One region of the Desulfitobacterium dehalogenans ATCC 51507 genome, then DNA from elsewhere that is predicted to be linked to it. Evidence: riboswitches for the same ligand, from Rfam matches in the RefSeq annotation. Region 1 holds a riboswitch; each other region holds the start of a gene.

Region 1 (3,189 bases):
CTCCACCACGCGCTGAACAAAGCGAATGGTGATCCCACCCATAATAAAAAACAAAATAATTGCAAATAAGAAGGTGACTCGGGTTTCTTCACTGGGATTGAGATTCCATGAAAAAAAGGGGATCTCATCCGAAATATAGTTGTAAATTCCTAATACAGCTAAGGTAAAACATAAACCGAAAAGAACAATTGCGGACAAAATATACGTGTTATATCTTGCTCCACTAGAGATGGGGAGGTTAAAAAATTTGCGAACAAAAGGAAGGAGGAGCACTGCATCGCAAAAGCCTAATAAAATGGATTCGACAATGATTCCCTTGATTACGAATAAAAGAATAATCCCCATATCTATTTCCGTATAGGCTTGAGGATTCCAAAACGGTGTAATCACTTCATTGAATCGAATAAGTATCGGGAATAGAGTGATATAAACCACAAATCGGATAAGCACATATATCAACTGTAGAAAGTAGAGATTATAGACTCTCTTCTTTGATTTCTGGCGTTTTTCACTCCCATATCCGTGAATAAGAACCCAAAGCAAAAGAGATAGGGAAGGAATCAGCGATGCCCAACCGTTATAACTCCCTAGAATAAACGGATAAAAAATAATAGGGCTGGCTACAACACTAATAACACCATACTTAGTCCCCCAGGCTAATGCCACCAACAAGGGAAGCATCAAACTCCATGTAATGTTAATGGAAAACCCATTAAAATCAAATCGACTTGCAAAGAAAACCCCGACAAAACTAATCAATCCAAACAAAATCGATATGAAGGTCCTGTAACGTTGGCTCATCTTTATCTCCTTAAGTAAACTCTCTAACTATCTTCTTAGTTATACCTCTATTTTTATCGATTTATCATCGGATGACAAGTCTTTTACTTTTTGCTTCGGTACATCTGTGATTTAGATCGTTGACACTCTCCTTGGTTTTAGGATATGATTTCATTAAACCTTGGCTCTGATTTTGGTTATAGACCCACTATATATAGTGTCTCTTCACTAATTTTTATCTATATATGGTGTTCGATAGGATTTTGATGTATAATAAAACTGATCCATTGATCAAGGAATCTCATAGGTGACTGTGTGACCACAGGTGAAAAGGGAAGCCGGTTAGAATCCGGCACGGTCCCGCCGCTGTAAGGGAGATATGCTTCTTGGCATGACCACTGAAAAGGTTTTCGGGAAGGTAAGAAGTATAGATGATCCTAAGTCAGAAGACCTGCCTATGGGTATACCACCAACTCTACGGAGTATAGAGTATGTTGGACTGCTAATGGCATGTTGTTTTTAGCTTCTCGACATCTCTGTCGGGAAGTTTTTGTTTCTTTATCAGATGTCAGGAGATTAGATTGAGAAAAGAGGTAGATTTTATTTGATTACTAAGATTCGCAAGCGAGACGGACGAGAAGTTCCCTTTAACATTGAGAAAATAGCCAGCGCCATCTTTAAGGCGGCCAGCGCCACAGGAGGCAAGGACTATCAATCCTCCCTCCTTCTTGCTGAGGAAGTGGTCAACTACCTCGAGATCAACCTACATAAAAGAGTTCCTTCCGTGGAGGAAATTCAGGACGCTGTAGAAAAGATTCTTATCGAAAAAGGCCACGCCCGCACAGCCAAAGAGTTCATTCTCTATCGGGCAGAACGGACCCGGGTCCGGGAAATGGATACCCGGCTTATGAAAGTCTATGAGGATCTCACCTTTAAAGAAGCCAAAGACAACGATATGAAGCGGGAAAACGCCAATATTGACGGGGATACCGCCATGGGCACCATGCTGCGCTACGGCTCCGAAGGGGCTAAACAATTCAATGAGATGTTTGTCTTAAAGCCAGAACACTCTAAAGCCCACAAAGAGGGAGATATTCACATCCATGATATGGATTTTCTCACCCTCACCACCACCTGCTGCCAGATCGACATTATAAAACTCTTCAAAGAGGGCTTTGGGACCGGCCACGGCTTCTTAAGAGAACCCAACGATATCCAAAGCTACAGCGCTTTGGCTTGCATCGCCATTCAATCCAACCAGAACGACCAGCACGGCGGCCAAAGCATCCCTAATTTTGATTATGGCATGGCACCCGGTGTGGCCAAAAGCTATATTAAACTTTACAGACAAAACTTGCTCAAAGCCTGCGAGCTTTTATTCCCTCAGGAGATGGATTCGGAAGAGCTGGAAGCCCATCTTAAGGATGTGTTCTCCACTCTGGAAAACCAAGGGGGATATACGCCCACCCTTTCCCCTGATCCGGGCTATTTTGAGCAGGAATTAGCTCTGCTCCAAAACCTTCCTAACCTTAAACTGGACAAGCCTACCCTTCGGAAGGCCCAGGACTTTGCCGCTAAAAAGGCTCTCGCCGAGACGGATAAAAAAACCTATCAAGCTATGGAAGCCCTGGTCCATAATCTCAACACCATGCACAGCCGTGCCGGAGCCCAGATTCCCTTCAGCTCCCTCAATTACGGCATGGACACCACCCCGGAAGGCCGTATGGTGGTCAAAAATCTTCTCCTGGCTACAGAAGCAGGTCTGGGCAACGGGGAGACCCCCATTTTCCCTATCCATATCTTCAAAGTGAAGGAAGGGATCAATTATAATCCCGGGGAGCCCAACTACGATTTATTCCAGCTGGCCTGCCGGGTGAGTGCCAAAAGACTCTTCCCTAACTTCTCCTTCCTCGATGCTCCCTTTAACCTGCAATACTATGTCCCCGGCAGACCTGAGACGGAAATTGCCTACATGGGCTGCCGCACCCGGGTCATCGGCAATAGTTACGATCCTTCCCGGGAAACCATCTTTGGCCGGGGGAATCTTAGCTTTACCACCATCAACCTCCCCCGTCTCGCCTTAAAAAGCAACAAAAACCGCACTGAATTCTTTACCATGCTGGATGAGAAAGTTGACCTCGTCATCAACCAGCTCTTGGAACGCTTTGAGATTCAAGCCCGCAAAAAAGTCAAGAACTTCCCCTTCCTCATGGGGCAGGGGATCTGGCTGGACTCTGACCAATTGGGCTGGGATGATGAGATCCGCGAAGTGCTGAAGCACGGAACCCTTTCCATGGGCTTTATCGGACTGGCCGAGTGCCTTATAGCCTTAACCGGACGGCATCACGGGGAATCGGAAGAAGCCCGCCAATTGGGACTGGAGATTGTCCAGCATCTGCGCCGACGCAT
Region 2 (3,189 bases), 880 kb from region 1:
CCTTTGTTTGAAGCAGAGGCCTTAAATAATCCCCTTTCTTCCTGAAAGTATAAATACGGGGTTTTGGGCCTGGGCAAGATGAATATCCTTAATACCCTTCCAGCGTACAGCTTGGATCGAAACCACATCAACATCCTCATATTGCAAGCTTTTTAAGGCTTCCATACCATGAGCTAATGTCTCTAAAGTTACGGCAGTCAATACAACCCTTCCCCCAGGCGCCAAGGGAGCTTGAAGTAAAATCTCCCGAATCTGCCCATGACTACCGCCAATAATACAGACATCCATAGGGGGGATTTCCTGTAACGCTTGAGGCGCAGATCCACGAACCAGTCGCAAATTTCTTACCCGAAACTTCTCTTGATTCTTCAGAATAAGCTCCTGTGCCTCCGGATTTTCTTCTATGGCATAAACGCAGCCACGATGAGCTAAAAGCGCCGCTTCAATGCTTATGCTACCCGTCCCTGCTCCCACATCCAAGACCCGGGTCGAAGGGGTAATCTCTGCCTTAGCCAGAACTTGAATCCGAATCTCATTCTTAGTCATGGGAACATTGCCACGAACAAACTCCTCATCCTTGATACCAAAGCTCTTAGGCAATGAAAGCAAGGATTGAGCCGACTTATCCTCTGGATTTTCAGGGTAGAGGATCATCACCGCATTAGAGAAATCTTCTTCCAAATCCATGAGCTGATGAGCATCTGTATTTAACCAACGCTCTTCCGGATAAGTCAAGGCATTGCCAAGAGAGATCTGCGGATTGAAGTCATAGGTATGATAATACTCAGCAATCTTCTGAGGTGAGTTTTCACCCCCAGTGAGAACTCCCAAGGGGCGGCTGAGATGTAAAGGTAAGCAATTCAGCGGACGGCCGTGGACACTGAGCAACTCTGCATCCTGCCAGGGGATCCCTGCTCGTGCAAAAGCAAGCTGAATGGAGCTAAGGCCAGGCAACACCTGGATTTCTTCTTGCGGGAACTCCCTTTTCAACCAAGGAAGCAGACTATAAAAACCTGGATCGCCAGAAACCAGGACACTTGCCTTTTTTCCCTGCTGTAATACTCTCTGCAAGGTTTCCAAGGTTTCAGCTAAATTTCCACTGACCCGGTATGACTCTCCCTTGAAATCCGGAAAGAGCTTTAAGGCTCGTTGCCCTCCTACCAAAACATCGCTCTGATGGACCATTTCTTCAACAGCCTGGGAAACCCATGCTCTTGTACCAGGGCCTATCCCCAATATTTGGATCATCCCATCACCTTCCCCTTTGTTTAACCACTATTTCGTTAATTAACCAAGCCTTCGGCTTTGCCCAATTCTGCCGCGATTTATAGTGAAATAAAAAAGAGCCCTGAGCGGCTCTTTGGTTTTTCCCTTCGGTTATTCCGAAATAATCACCACACCCATCGCTCGTGGGCGTAATGCAATGTTCAAGGCAGGTCTCCTGACTTCCAGTCTTCATGCCTCCCCCCTTCCCAGGATTATCCCAGTGGGCTATAAGGAGGCACTCGTGGTTCACAGTGGCGGGACCGCGCCGGATTTTCACCGACTTCCCTTTTCATCCTCAAAAGAGGAACCTTGAGTATTATCCGATTGTTGTGACAATTTAATTCGAATTACTAAGTTATTCTCTACTTTTACCTAAATTCCTTCTCTATCTGCGGCCAATGCCAAAATTCTTTGCAGATCTCTTTGGCCTGATCATCCCAGGCAATGATCTCACCGTTAAGCAAAGTAAAGGCGGTTCCCACCTGCACTTCCCCATGCACATGCTCTTGAGCCCGACAACTCGCCCTTTCTGCTAATTTAAACAGAAGATTTCCCCAACCCTTGGTACGAATTTCTTCAGCAGCACCTTCAACCGTTGGATACTCCGCTATGGTCTGCAAAAAGTTCCGGTCAATACCATTCAGTGCGGCATGAGCCACTAAAATTTCCATCCGGGCATCGGCAACATGGGTATGGGTATGGAAAATCCCCCCGGCTACTTTAATCAATTTACCAATATGACCAAAGAGAAGCACTTTCTCGATCTTGCGATAGGCAGCCTCCTCCAGCAGAAAGCCCACAAAATTGGCCATCTGAATAATGGCTTCCTCAGGAACTTTCAGTTCCGCCGTAGCTGCTCTGAAACCATAATTGCCAGGAGTTAGAACAATGGCTTTATGTCCATAAGCAACGGCTTGATCCAGCTCAGGCAGAATAGAATTCTTGAACGCTTCCTCTGACATAGGCCGAACTATACCTGTTGTGCCTAAAATCGATAGCCCTCCCCTAATTCCCAAACGAGGATTCAGGGTCTTCGAAGCAAGCTCTTCTCCATCAGGCACCTCAATCACCACCAGGACTTCTTCCTGGGGAAATACTTCTCGTACCGCTGCCTGAATCATTGACCGGGGAACAGGGTTAATAGCGCTTTCCCCTGGAGGAATCTGAAGTCCTTTTTTGGTAACGACGCCAATACCTTGACCCCCGCGAATGAGGATTTCTCCTTTTTCAGAAAGAACCCGCACTTGAGCTACCACTTCCAAACCATGGGTGACATCAGGATCATCCCCTGCATCTTTGATAATACCTACACGAGCTATATCCTTTTCCATTTCCCATCGATGTATGGATAATTGAAGCCGTTCCCCTTGGGGCAGTGGGATATCTACTTGTGTTCCTTGATTTAATCCTTTCAGTAAGAAGCATGCGGCTTTTGCCGCCCCGGCTGCACAGCTGCCCGTAGTAAAGCCCATTTTCCATGAATGCCTGTCCTTCATCTCTTTCCTCATATCAGCCGCCCCATCTATTATCGTATTCAACTATAATGCTATCATTTCACCTCGTCGTCTCAAAATCCTTCATTTTGTCATGAACCTTTTGTGCATAGTCTTTATAGAAAACATCCAATTCCCCCATATAATTTTCCTTCCAGGGTTTGTTGCGGCCACAATAATGGATAATCACGGTATTATTGCGGACCCAATCCAGGTCAATCTTCGCATCCCAATACTTGGGATTCAGGTTATAGAGAACATAATACCGTTCACTAAGATTATAGATTTTCGCATCCACAGTCAGCGTTCTATCACTATAAACTCCATTAAGGACATCTTGGTCAGGTAGAAATAAGCGATGCTTATATCCCTCAATATATTCATAGACTTCATGAATATCCTGTTCCTGGCGCAGCAGAGACAAGTTCAT
Region 3 (3,189 bases), 1.9 Mb from region 1:
GATCCAGCTGCTCCACGATGCCTTCCAGGCTTAGAAGGGATTTGCCCAGCAGTACCAGATCGGCGGGAATAATAATCCGGTGTTTATAGGTCACCTTAAACAGATCGTTGACGGCATTGCCCAGATCAACTTCACTCATAGGAACATCCAAGTACTTCTCTCTTAATAAATCCACATCCCGATACAATGCCTTGGGGTCCATATCCTCTGGAACGATCCCCATAGCAAACACGGCCTCCACCATGTCCTCCGTCTTCCGCCGCATCATCCCAATGACCAGGGAAGCGAAATGATCCTTCATATCCGGGGAAAGTCTGCCGATCATGCCGAAATCGATCAAGGAAATAACCTGCTGGGGCAAAACGAAAATATTTCCCGGATGAGGGTCCCCATGAAAAAAACCCTCGATTAAGATTTGTTTAAACATAGCTTTGATCAGGTTTTCCGCTAGTACCTTACGATCATAACCCAGCGCTTCAAGAGTCTCGAATTGGCTGAGTTTTACCCCTTGAATATATTCCAGAGTCAAGACCTTTTTATTAGAGTACTCTTTATAGACTTTAGGAATGCGAATCGTGGGATCTCCTTGAAATTGCTTCCCCATCCGTTCGGCATTGCTTCCTTCAATCTCATAGTCCAATTCATTGCGCAAGGAATTAGCGAATTCCTCCACCATATCCTTTACATGATACAGAGCTGCCCAATCCACGCGCTTTTCCGCCAAAGCAGCCAAGTCCAGAAGTATTTCCAGATCCGTCTCAATGGTCCGGGCAATATGAGGGCGCTGGATTTTCACCGCTACATTCTCCCCTGTTTTGAGAACAGCATAGTGGACTTGCCCGATAGAGGCAGCCGCCACCGGTTTTTCCTCAAAATGCTGAAAAATATCTTCCGGCAGGGCTCCCAGTTCCGTTTCAATAATTTGGCGAACGTCGGCAAAGGAAAAGGGGGGAACCTGATCCTGCAGTTTTTCCAGTTCAGTGATCAGGTAATCCGGAATAATATCCGGCCGAGTGCTGGCAATCTGCCCAATCTTAACATAAGTAGGCCCTAATTCCTCCAGGGCCTTACGCAAACGCTGACCGAGAGTTTGGGAGTCCGCCTCTTCTTCTCTCCTCAACATCCGCCTGGAATAAGAGATAAAATTAATAAGCCCCATCTCTTCCAGGATGAGGCTGAATCCATTACGGGCCAATACCGTGGCAACTTCCTTATACCGATGAACATGACGAATTTTTCTTCCAATCATGCTAATACCCCTAATCTATCCCCAAGTTCATTCCCCAGGCTTCTGGTTTTCCAATTGAGCGATTCGATTCTCCAGCCTTTCCATGTCCGCTTTACTGGGAAGATTAAGTTCTGCCAGGATTTTTTGCACTTGTTCCTTAATCTTGGTATAGATTTCATCCTGCTGATCCTCTCCCTTTTGGATCAGCTCATTCATCCATTCCTTGGATTCGCCGGCAGACAGCTCCCCCTTCTTTACCAATTCGTCCACGACCTTCTCGATTTGCTCTTTGCTCACGACCGCCAAGCCTAATCCCAAGGATAAACCTTTCTTTACTATATCTTGCATAATATACATCCCCCTGTCATGATTTCTATGCGAGTCCTTGCATTAGTATTCACGGGATTTCTGAAAACGATTCTTTATTTGCCATGAAGGCATACTCTAAGTGCATCTTGGCATTGTCAGGTGAATGCCTTATAATGATCTTAATTCAATACTGTACGATTAGGTTCTCAATCCATTTTTGGATAGAGTTAAAAGGGAAGCCGGTTCAATTCCGGCACGGTCCCGCCACTGTGAAACGAGTGAGTCATCACTCCCAAGTCAGGAACCTGCCTAATCATCAGCGACCCTCCTCGAGGACAGGAAATAGGCGCTGCAAGAGTCCACATAGTGCAGCAAAAACCTTTTATCCTGGCGGTAAAAGGTTTTTATTTTGTCTTGCCACCCTAACATGAAAGGAGAACCCAAATGAATAGAAAAAAACGGACACTGCTCACCCTGCTCATAACCCTAGGGGTGACCTTATTTTTGATCAGCGGCTGCAATCCAACCTCACAGCAAGGTGCGGCTTCTCCCGAAACACCGGCTGGACAAGATACCAACCAGTCCACAAGTTACCCTTTAACTTACACAGACGATACAGGAGTGGCAACCACCCTGGAAAAGGAACCCCTGCGCATTATTTGCCTGGCCCCGCCCTCCACGGAGATCTTAAGTGCTCTGGGCCTGGATGACAGGCTTATCAGCTTAACCGTCTATGATAATTACCCGGTGGGTATCCAGGAGAAAGCGGAATACGTCTTTGCAGATAGTTTAAACCCTAATATGGAACAGCTCATCCAGCTCAAACCGGATTTGGTTGTTACAGGGATGCATAACCAAGACTTTATCAACTCCCTGCGCAATTTAGGTATCCCTGTGGTTCATTTAAACCCGCAAAGTCTGGAAAGCACTTATCAAGCCATCGAGAAACTGGGATACATCACCAATACCCAGAAACAGGCACAGACAGTGGTCCAAGGAATGAACGAAAAGGAACAGGCCATTGCGGATAAAGTGGGGACTATCAAGGAATCCGACCGGGTCAAGGTATGGATTGAAGTGGATCCGGGCCTTTTTACCGCCGGTGAAGGAACTTTTCTTAATGAGCTCATCACCAAAGCGGGGGGAATCAATATCGCCAGTGATGTCCAAAACTGGGCACAATACAGCGAGGAGCAGGTGATTGATAAGAACCCTCAGGTTATCCTGAGCACCTACTCTTACTATATGGATAATGTAAAGGCCACTATCTTAGCCCGTCCAGCTTGGCAAGGCATTGATGCTATTGCCCATGACCGTATTTACGATCTGGACAGTGATATGGTTACCCGCTCCGGTCCCCGGATCATTGACGGCCTGGAGACGATCGCCAAAGCCCTTTATCCGGATCTTTTCTAACCCGCAGCCTTTTGTATTTTTGATACGGCATATAGTATTCAGTATGGGGAGAGACTTATTGACTTGAATTTAAGGAGGACAACATGAGATGAATTCCAGAACTTTCCCCAAAGGCATCACATGGATTTTGGCCCTGTCCTTTCTCCTGCTTCTTTCCGTTGTGATCTGTGTAATGACCGGCTCTGTCTCCCTGCCCTTTCATCTTACCTGGAAGATTATTTTAAGCCATCTGCCTT
Region 4 (3,189 bases), 1.9 Mb from region 1:
AGTCCTTGATCACAATATTCCTGCAATAGAGCCTTAACCAAGGAAGATTTACCCGTCCCACGGTTGCCGTAAAGAATCACATTATTGGCCGGAAGATCTTTCAGGAAAAATTCAGTGTTTTGAAGGATGATTCCCTGCTCCCGTTCTTGATTAATCAATTTGTTTATGCGCATGGGATCGGGGCGTACCCCTTCAAGCCTTTCTGTCTCGCCCCTCCATTTGAGAGCTATACACTGACCAAACAATCCTGTACCCATAGTTTGATAATAAGAAAGGAGAGCCTCCACCATTTCTTCTGCCGTCCCTTGAAGCAGACTTTGCTTCAGCCTTCTTTGCCAAGACCAGAGATAACCCTCAGCATAACTTTCTTCTTGCCCATAGGTTTCCGTAGGATAAGCATCCCCCATCTTCATCTCCTGAAGACTTATCCATATGGGCCAGGTTTTAGGGTGCAAAGGAGCTTCTTGCCAGAGAGCCAGGTTTTCCATCTCCTGCTCTTCGCACCGCGCATTAACCGCATCCTTGATCTCTTCAGCCGTCAGTTCAGCGATCTCTCGTAAATACAGCAGCTCCCGCCCTGCCAGTTGGCGAAGCCCGGTCGATACCCTATTCTTCCCCCCCTGGGCTGCTTGCCTGGTGAGCTCATTGTCATCCTGGAGAATACGTTCCCAAAGATAATCCGGCCAATGAACCTGGGTAGCTAAGGAGCAGAAATGATGGTAGTCTTTATAGATTTCCATAAGATCAAATTCTTTGCTCCCAATTTTCTGAAGCAGACTCTGGCAAGAAGCCGCCACTGGGTCTCCTATTAAGCCACGGAACACAACCATTCCATCAAAAAGAAGGGATAATCGAGTTATTTTTGTCCTATTCACGCAATGCACATCCTTATGTGTTCTAGTACAACTCCTAGACACTATCATAAATCCTTCAATTCCTTAAGTAAAGGGTTGATCTTACCGGAATCTCTCTTTTAATACAAGCCAACTACTTGACAAACTCTCCTTCTTTGGTATTCTATAATTAATTAAAAATTAAACCATTCTTTGGTGCCCCCACGGGGGGGAGAATAGGGAAACCGGTGTGATTCCGGTGCGGACCCACCACTGTGTAGGATGAGCTTAAACCATAACCACCGGCAACGCCGGGAAGGGGTAAAAAGCGTTTGAATCCAAGCCAGGAGACCTGCCAGGAATGTATAAAGCCTTTCCATGGGTGAATTTGGAAAGCAGCGGCGATGAAGGCAAAGTCCCGACCACTTATTAAGTGGCGGGACTTTATTTTTTTTACAAAGGAGAGGAATAAAGATGAGTAAAACCGAATTAGAACAGGACAAGCTATGGGATGATTTCTTTAAACAGGAGAACCTGGGTGCTGCTTCCCTTGAGGAATGTGAAGCCGCATTGAACCATCTTATCCAGGGAATACGCGGTCTTGACGAACAGGCTATGGAAGCGGTACAAGCACGCTTGGATTCCCTGACCAAACCTCAGGGCAGTTTAGGGGTCCTGGAGACAATTGCCAAGCAATTGGGGGGGATTCAAGGGCAACCTTGGCCGGAAGTAGAAAAAAAGGCCATCCTCGTCATGGCCGGAGATCATGGTGTGGTGGCCGAAGGTGTCAGTGCCTTCCCTCAAGAAGTAACCCCGCAGATGTTCTATAACTTTTTAAGTGGCGGTGCAGGGATCAATGTCCTGGCTCGCCATGCCAACGCTGATGTGATCTGCACCGATGTGGGAATGGCTTTTCCTCTGGACCCGCCTGAGCTCATGGTTCACCGCATCATGAACGGAACTCATAACATGGCTCTGGGACCCGCCATGAGCCGCAAAGAAGCTCTCCTCTCCCTGCTGACCGGAGCTAAAATCGCCCGCCAGGCTATTGATTCCGGAGTAAATGTCCTGGCTACTGGGGAAGTAGGGATTGGCAATACGACTCCCAGTGCAGCCATTATTTCTCTCATTACGGGCTTGCCCCCCCAAGAGGTTACCGGACGGGGAACAGGTCTGGATGATGCGGGACTCATCCGCAAACAAGAGGTTATCGCCCGTTCTATCGAAATCAATCAGCCGGATCCCCAGGATGGGATGGATGTTCTCAGCAAAATAGGCGGTTTAGAGATCGGTGCCCTAGCTGGAGCAATTCTTCAAGCAGCCTTTTCCCGTGTCCCCATCCTTTTAGATGGAGTAATCTCCACGGCAGCCGCACTCATTGCTACACGTCTCTGCCCCACGGCCCGCTTCTTCCTGATTCCTTCTCATTCTTCCGTGGAAATTGGCCATATTACCGCCTTGAAAGAACTGGATCTGAAACCCATCATGCACCTGGATTTCAGACTGGGAGAAGGAACAGGGGCCGCTATCGGCTTCCATCTCCTGGATGCCTCCATCCGCATTCTCAATGAGATGGCTACTTTTGAATCCGCAGGGGTCAGCAGTAAAAACTAAGCATCATTGGAGGTAACTATGTCGGATTTTGTTCTCATAACCGGCGGGGCCCGCAGCGGTAAAAGCCGCTTTGCCGAGCTCCTGGCAGCCCATCCCGGTCTGCCCGTAATCTACATTGCCACAGCACAAGTCTACGATGAGGAAATGGCTTTGCGTGTCAAAAAACATCAAGACCAGCGTCCTTCCCATTGGGACTTAGTGGAAGAGCCCCTTGCCCTCTCATCGGTGTTGGAACGACATGCCCAGGACAAGGCGGTACTCTTGGTGGACTGTGTGACCCTGTGGCTGACCAATCTTCTTCTTGCCAACTATCCGGCAGAGGATGATTTGCCTGAGCAGGAGTATACCCGAGCCCTCCATAGGATAGAGCAGGAGATTCTGGAACAGGTCCGCACCATCGCTCATATAGCCCAGGATATTACCCCTCAGGTGATTATGGTCACCAATGAGGTGGGAGACGGTATCGTTCCCGATAATCCTCTTTCCAGAGTGTATCGGGATCTGGCCGGCAGGGCCAACCAGATCCTCGGTCAAGGTGCCCAACAGGTCTATTCGGTCGTTGCCGGTTATCCGACGGAGATCAAAGCCACCGGCCAGGCTTTATTGGATTCCTTGCGGCGCGAGGATTCCTAGCATGCGCAAATTATGGATCGCCCTGACCTTTCTCACACGAATACCTCTTCCACAGCCGGAAAATGTGACCACGGAGGAGTTCACTCAAAGCCAGCATTATTATCCCTTA

What was found. A riboswitch is a leader RNA that binds a small molecule or an ion and turns the genes downstream of it on or off. The one in region 1 is predicted to bind cobalamin.
Region 2: linked by a shared signal. The riboswitch ahead of DESDE_RS05985 (bifunctional cobalt-precorrin-7 (C(5))-methyltransferase/cobalt-precorrin-6B (C(15))-methyltransferase) and the one ahead of DESDE_RS01680 (anaerobic ribonucleoside triphosphate reductase) in region 1 are both predicted to bind cobalamin.
Region 3: linked by a shared signal. The riboswitch ahead of DESDE_RS13185 (ABC transporter substrate-binding protein) and the one ahead of DESDE_RS01680 (anaerobic ribonucleoside triphosphate reductase) in region 1 are both predicted to bind cobalamin.
Region 4: linked by a shared signal. The riboswitch ahead of cobT (nicotinate-nucleotide--dimethylbenzimidazole phosphoribosyltransferase) and the one ahead of DESDE_RS01680 (anaerobic ribonucleoside triphosphate reductase) in region 1 are both predicted to bind cobalamin.

Annotation. Positions count from the first base shown of each region.
Region 1 covers NC_018017.1:354,783-357,971, reverse strand. Annotated here, with positions in the region: gene DESDE_RS01685 (sensor histidine kinase) at 1-801, opposite strand, end outside; cobalamin riboswitch at 1,069-1,253, shown strand; gene DESDE_RS01680 (anaerobic ribonucleoside triphosphate reductase) at 1,385-3,189, shown strand, end outside.
Region 2 covers NC_018017.1:1,231,886-1,235,074, reverse strand. Annotated here, with positions in the region: gene DESDE_RS05985 (bifunctional cobalt-precorrin-7 (C(5))-methyltransferase/cobalt-precorrin-6B (C(15))-methyltransferase) at 22-1,248, opposite strand; gene DESDE_RS22970 (hypothetical protein) at 1,253-1,459, opposite strand; cobalamin riboswitch at 1,415-1,593, opposite strand; gene cbiD (cobalt-precorrin-5B (C(1))-methyltransferase CbiD) at 1,635-2,774, opposite strand; gene DESDE_RS05970 (glycosyltransferase family 8 protein) at 2,821-3,189, opposite strand, start outside.
Region 3 covers NC_018017.1:2,735,807-2,738,995, forward strand. Annotated here, with positions in the region: gene DESDE_RS13175 (ABC1 kinase family protein) at 1-1,249, opposite strand, end outside; gene DESDE_RS13180 (phasin family protein) at 1,277-1,576, opposite strand; cobalamin riboswitch at 1,721-1,864, shown strand; gene DESDE_RS13185 (ABC transporter substrate-binding protein) at 1,982-2,953, shown strand; gene DESDE_RS13190 (FecCD family ABC transporter permease) at 3,042-3,189, shown strand, end outside.
Region 4 covers NC_018017.1:2,767,910-2,771,098, forward strand. Annotated here, with positions in the region: gene DESDE_RS13345 (ATP-binding protein) at 1-875, opposite strand, end outside; cobalamin riboswitch at 1,030-1,207, shown strand; gene cobT (nicotinate-nucleotide--dimethylbenzimidazole phosphoribosyltransferase) at 1,308-2,447, shown strand; gene cobU (bifunctional adenosylcobinamide kinase/adenosylcobinamide-phosphate guanylyltransferase) at 2,466-3,080, shown strand; gene cobS (adenosylcobinamide-GDP ribazoletransferase) at 3,082-3,189, shown strand, end outside.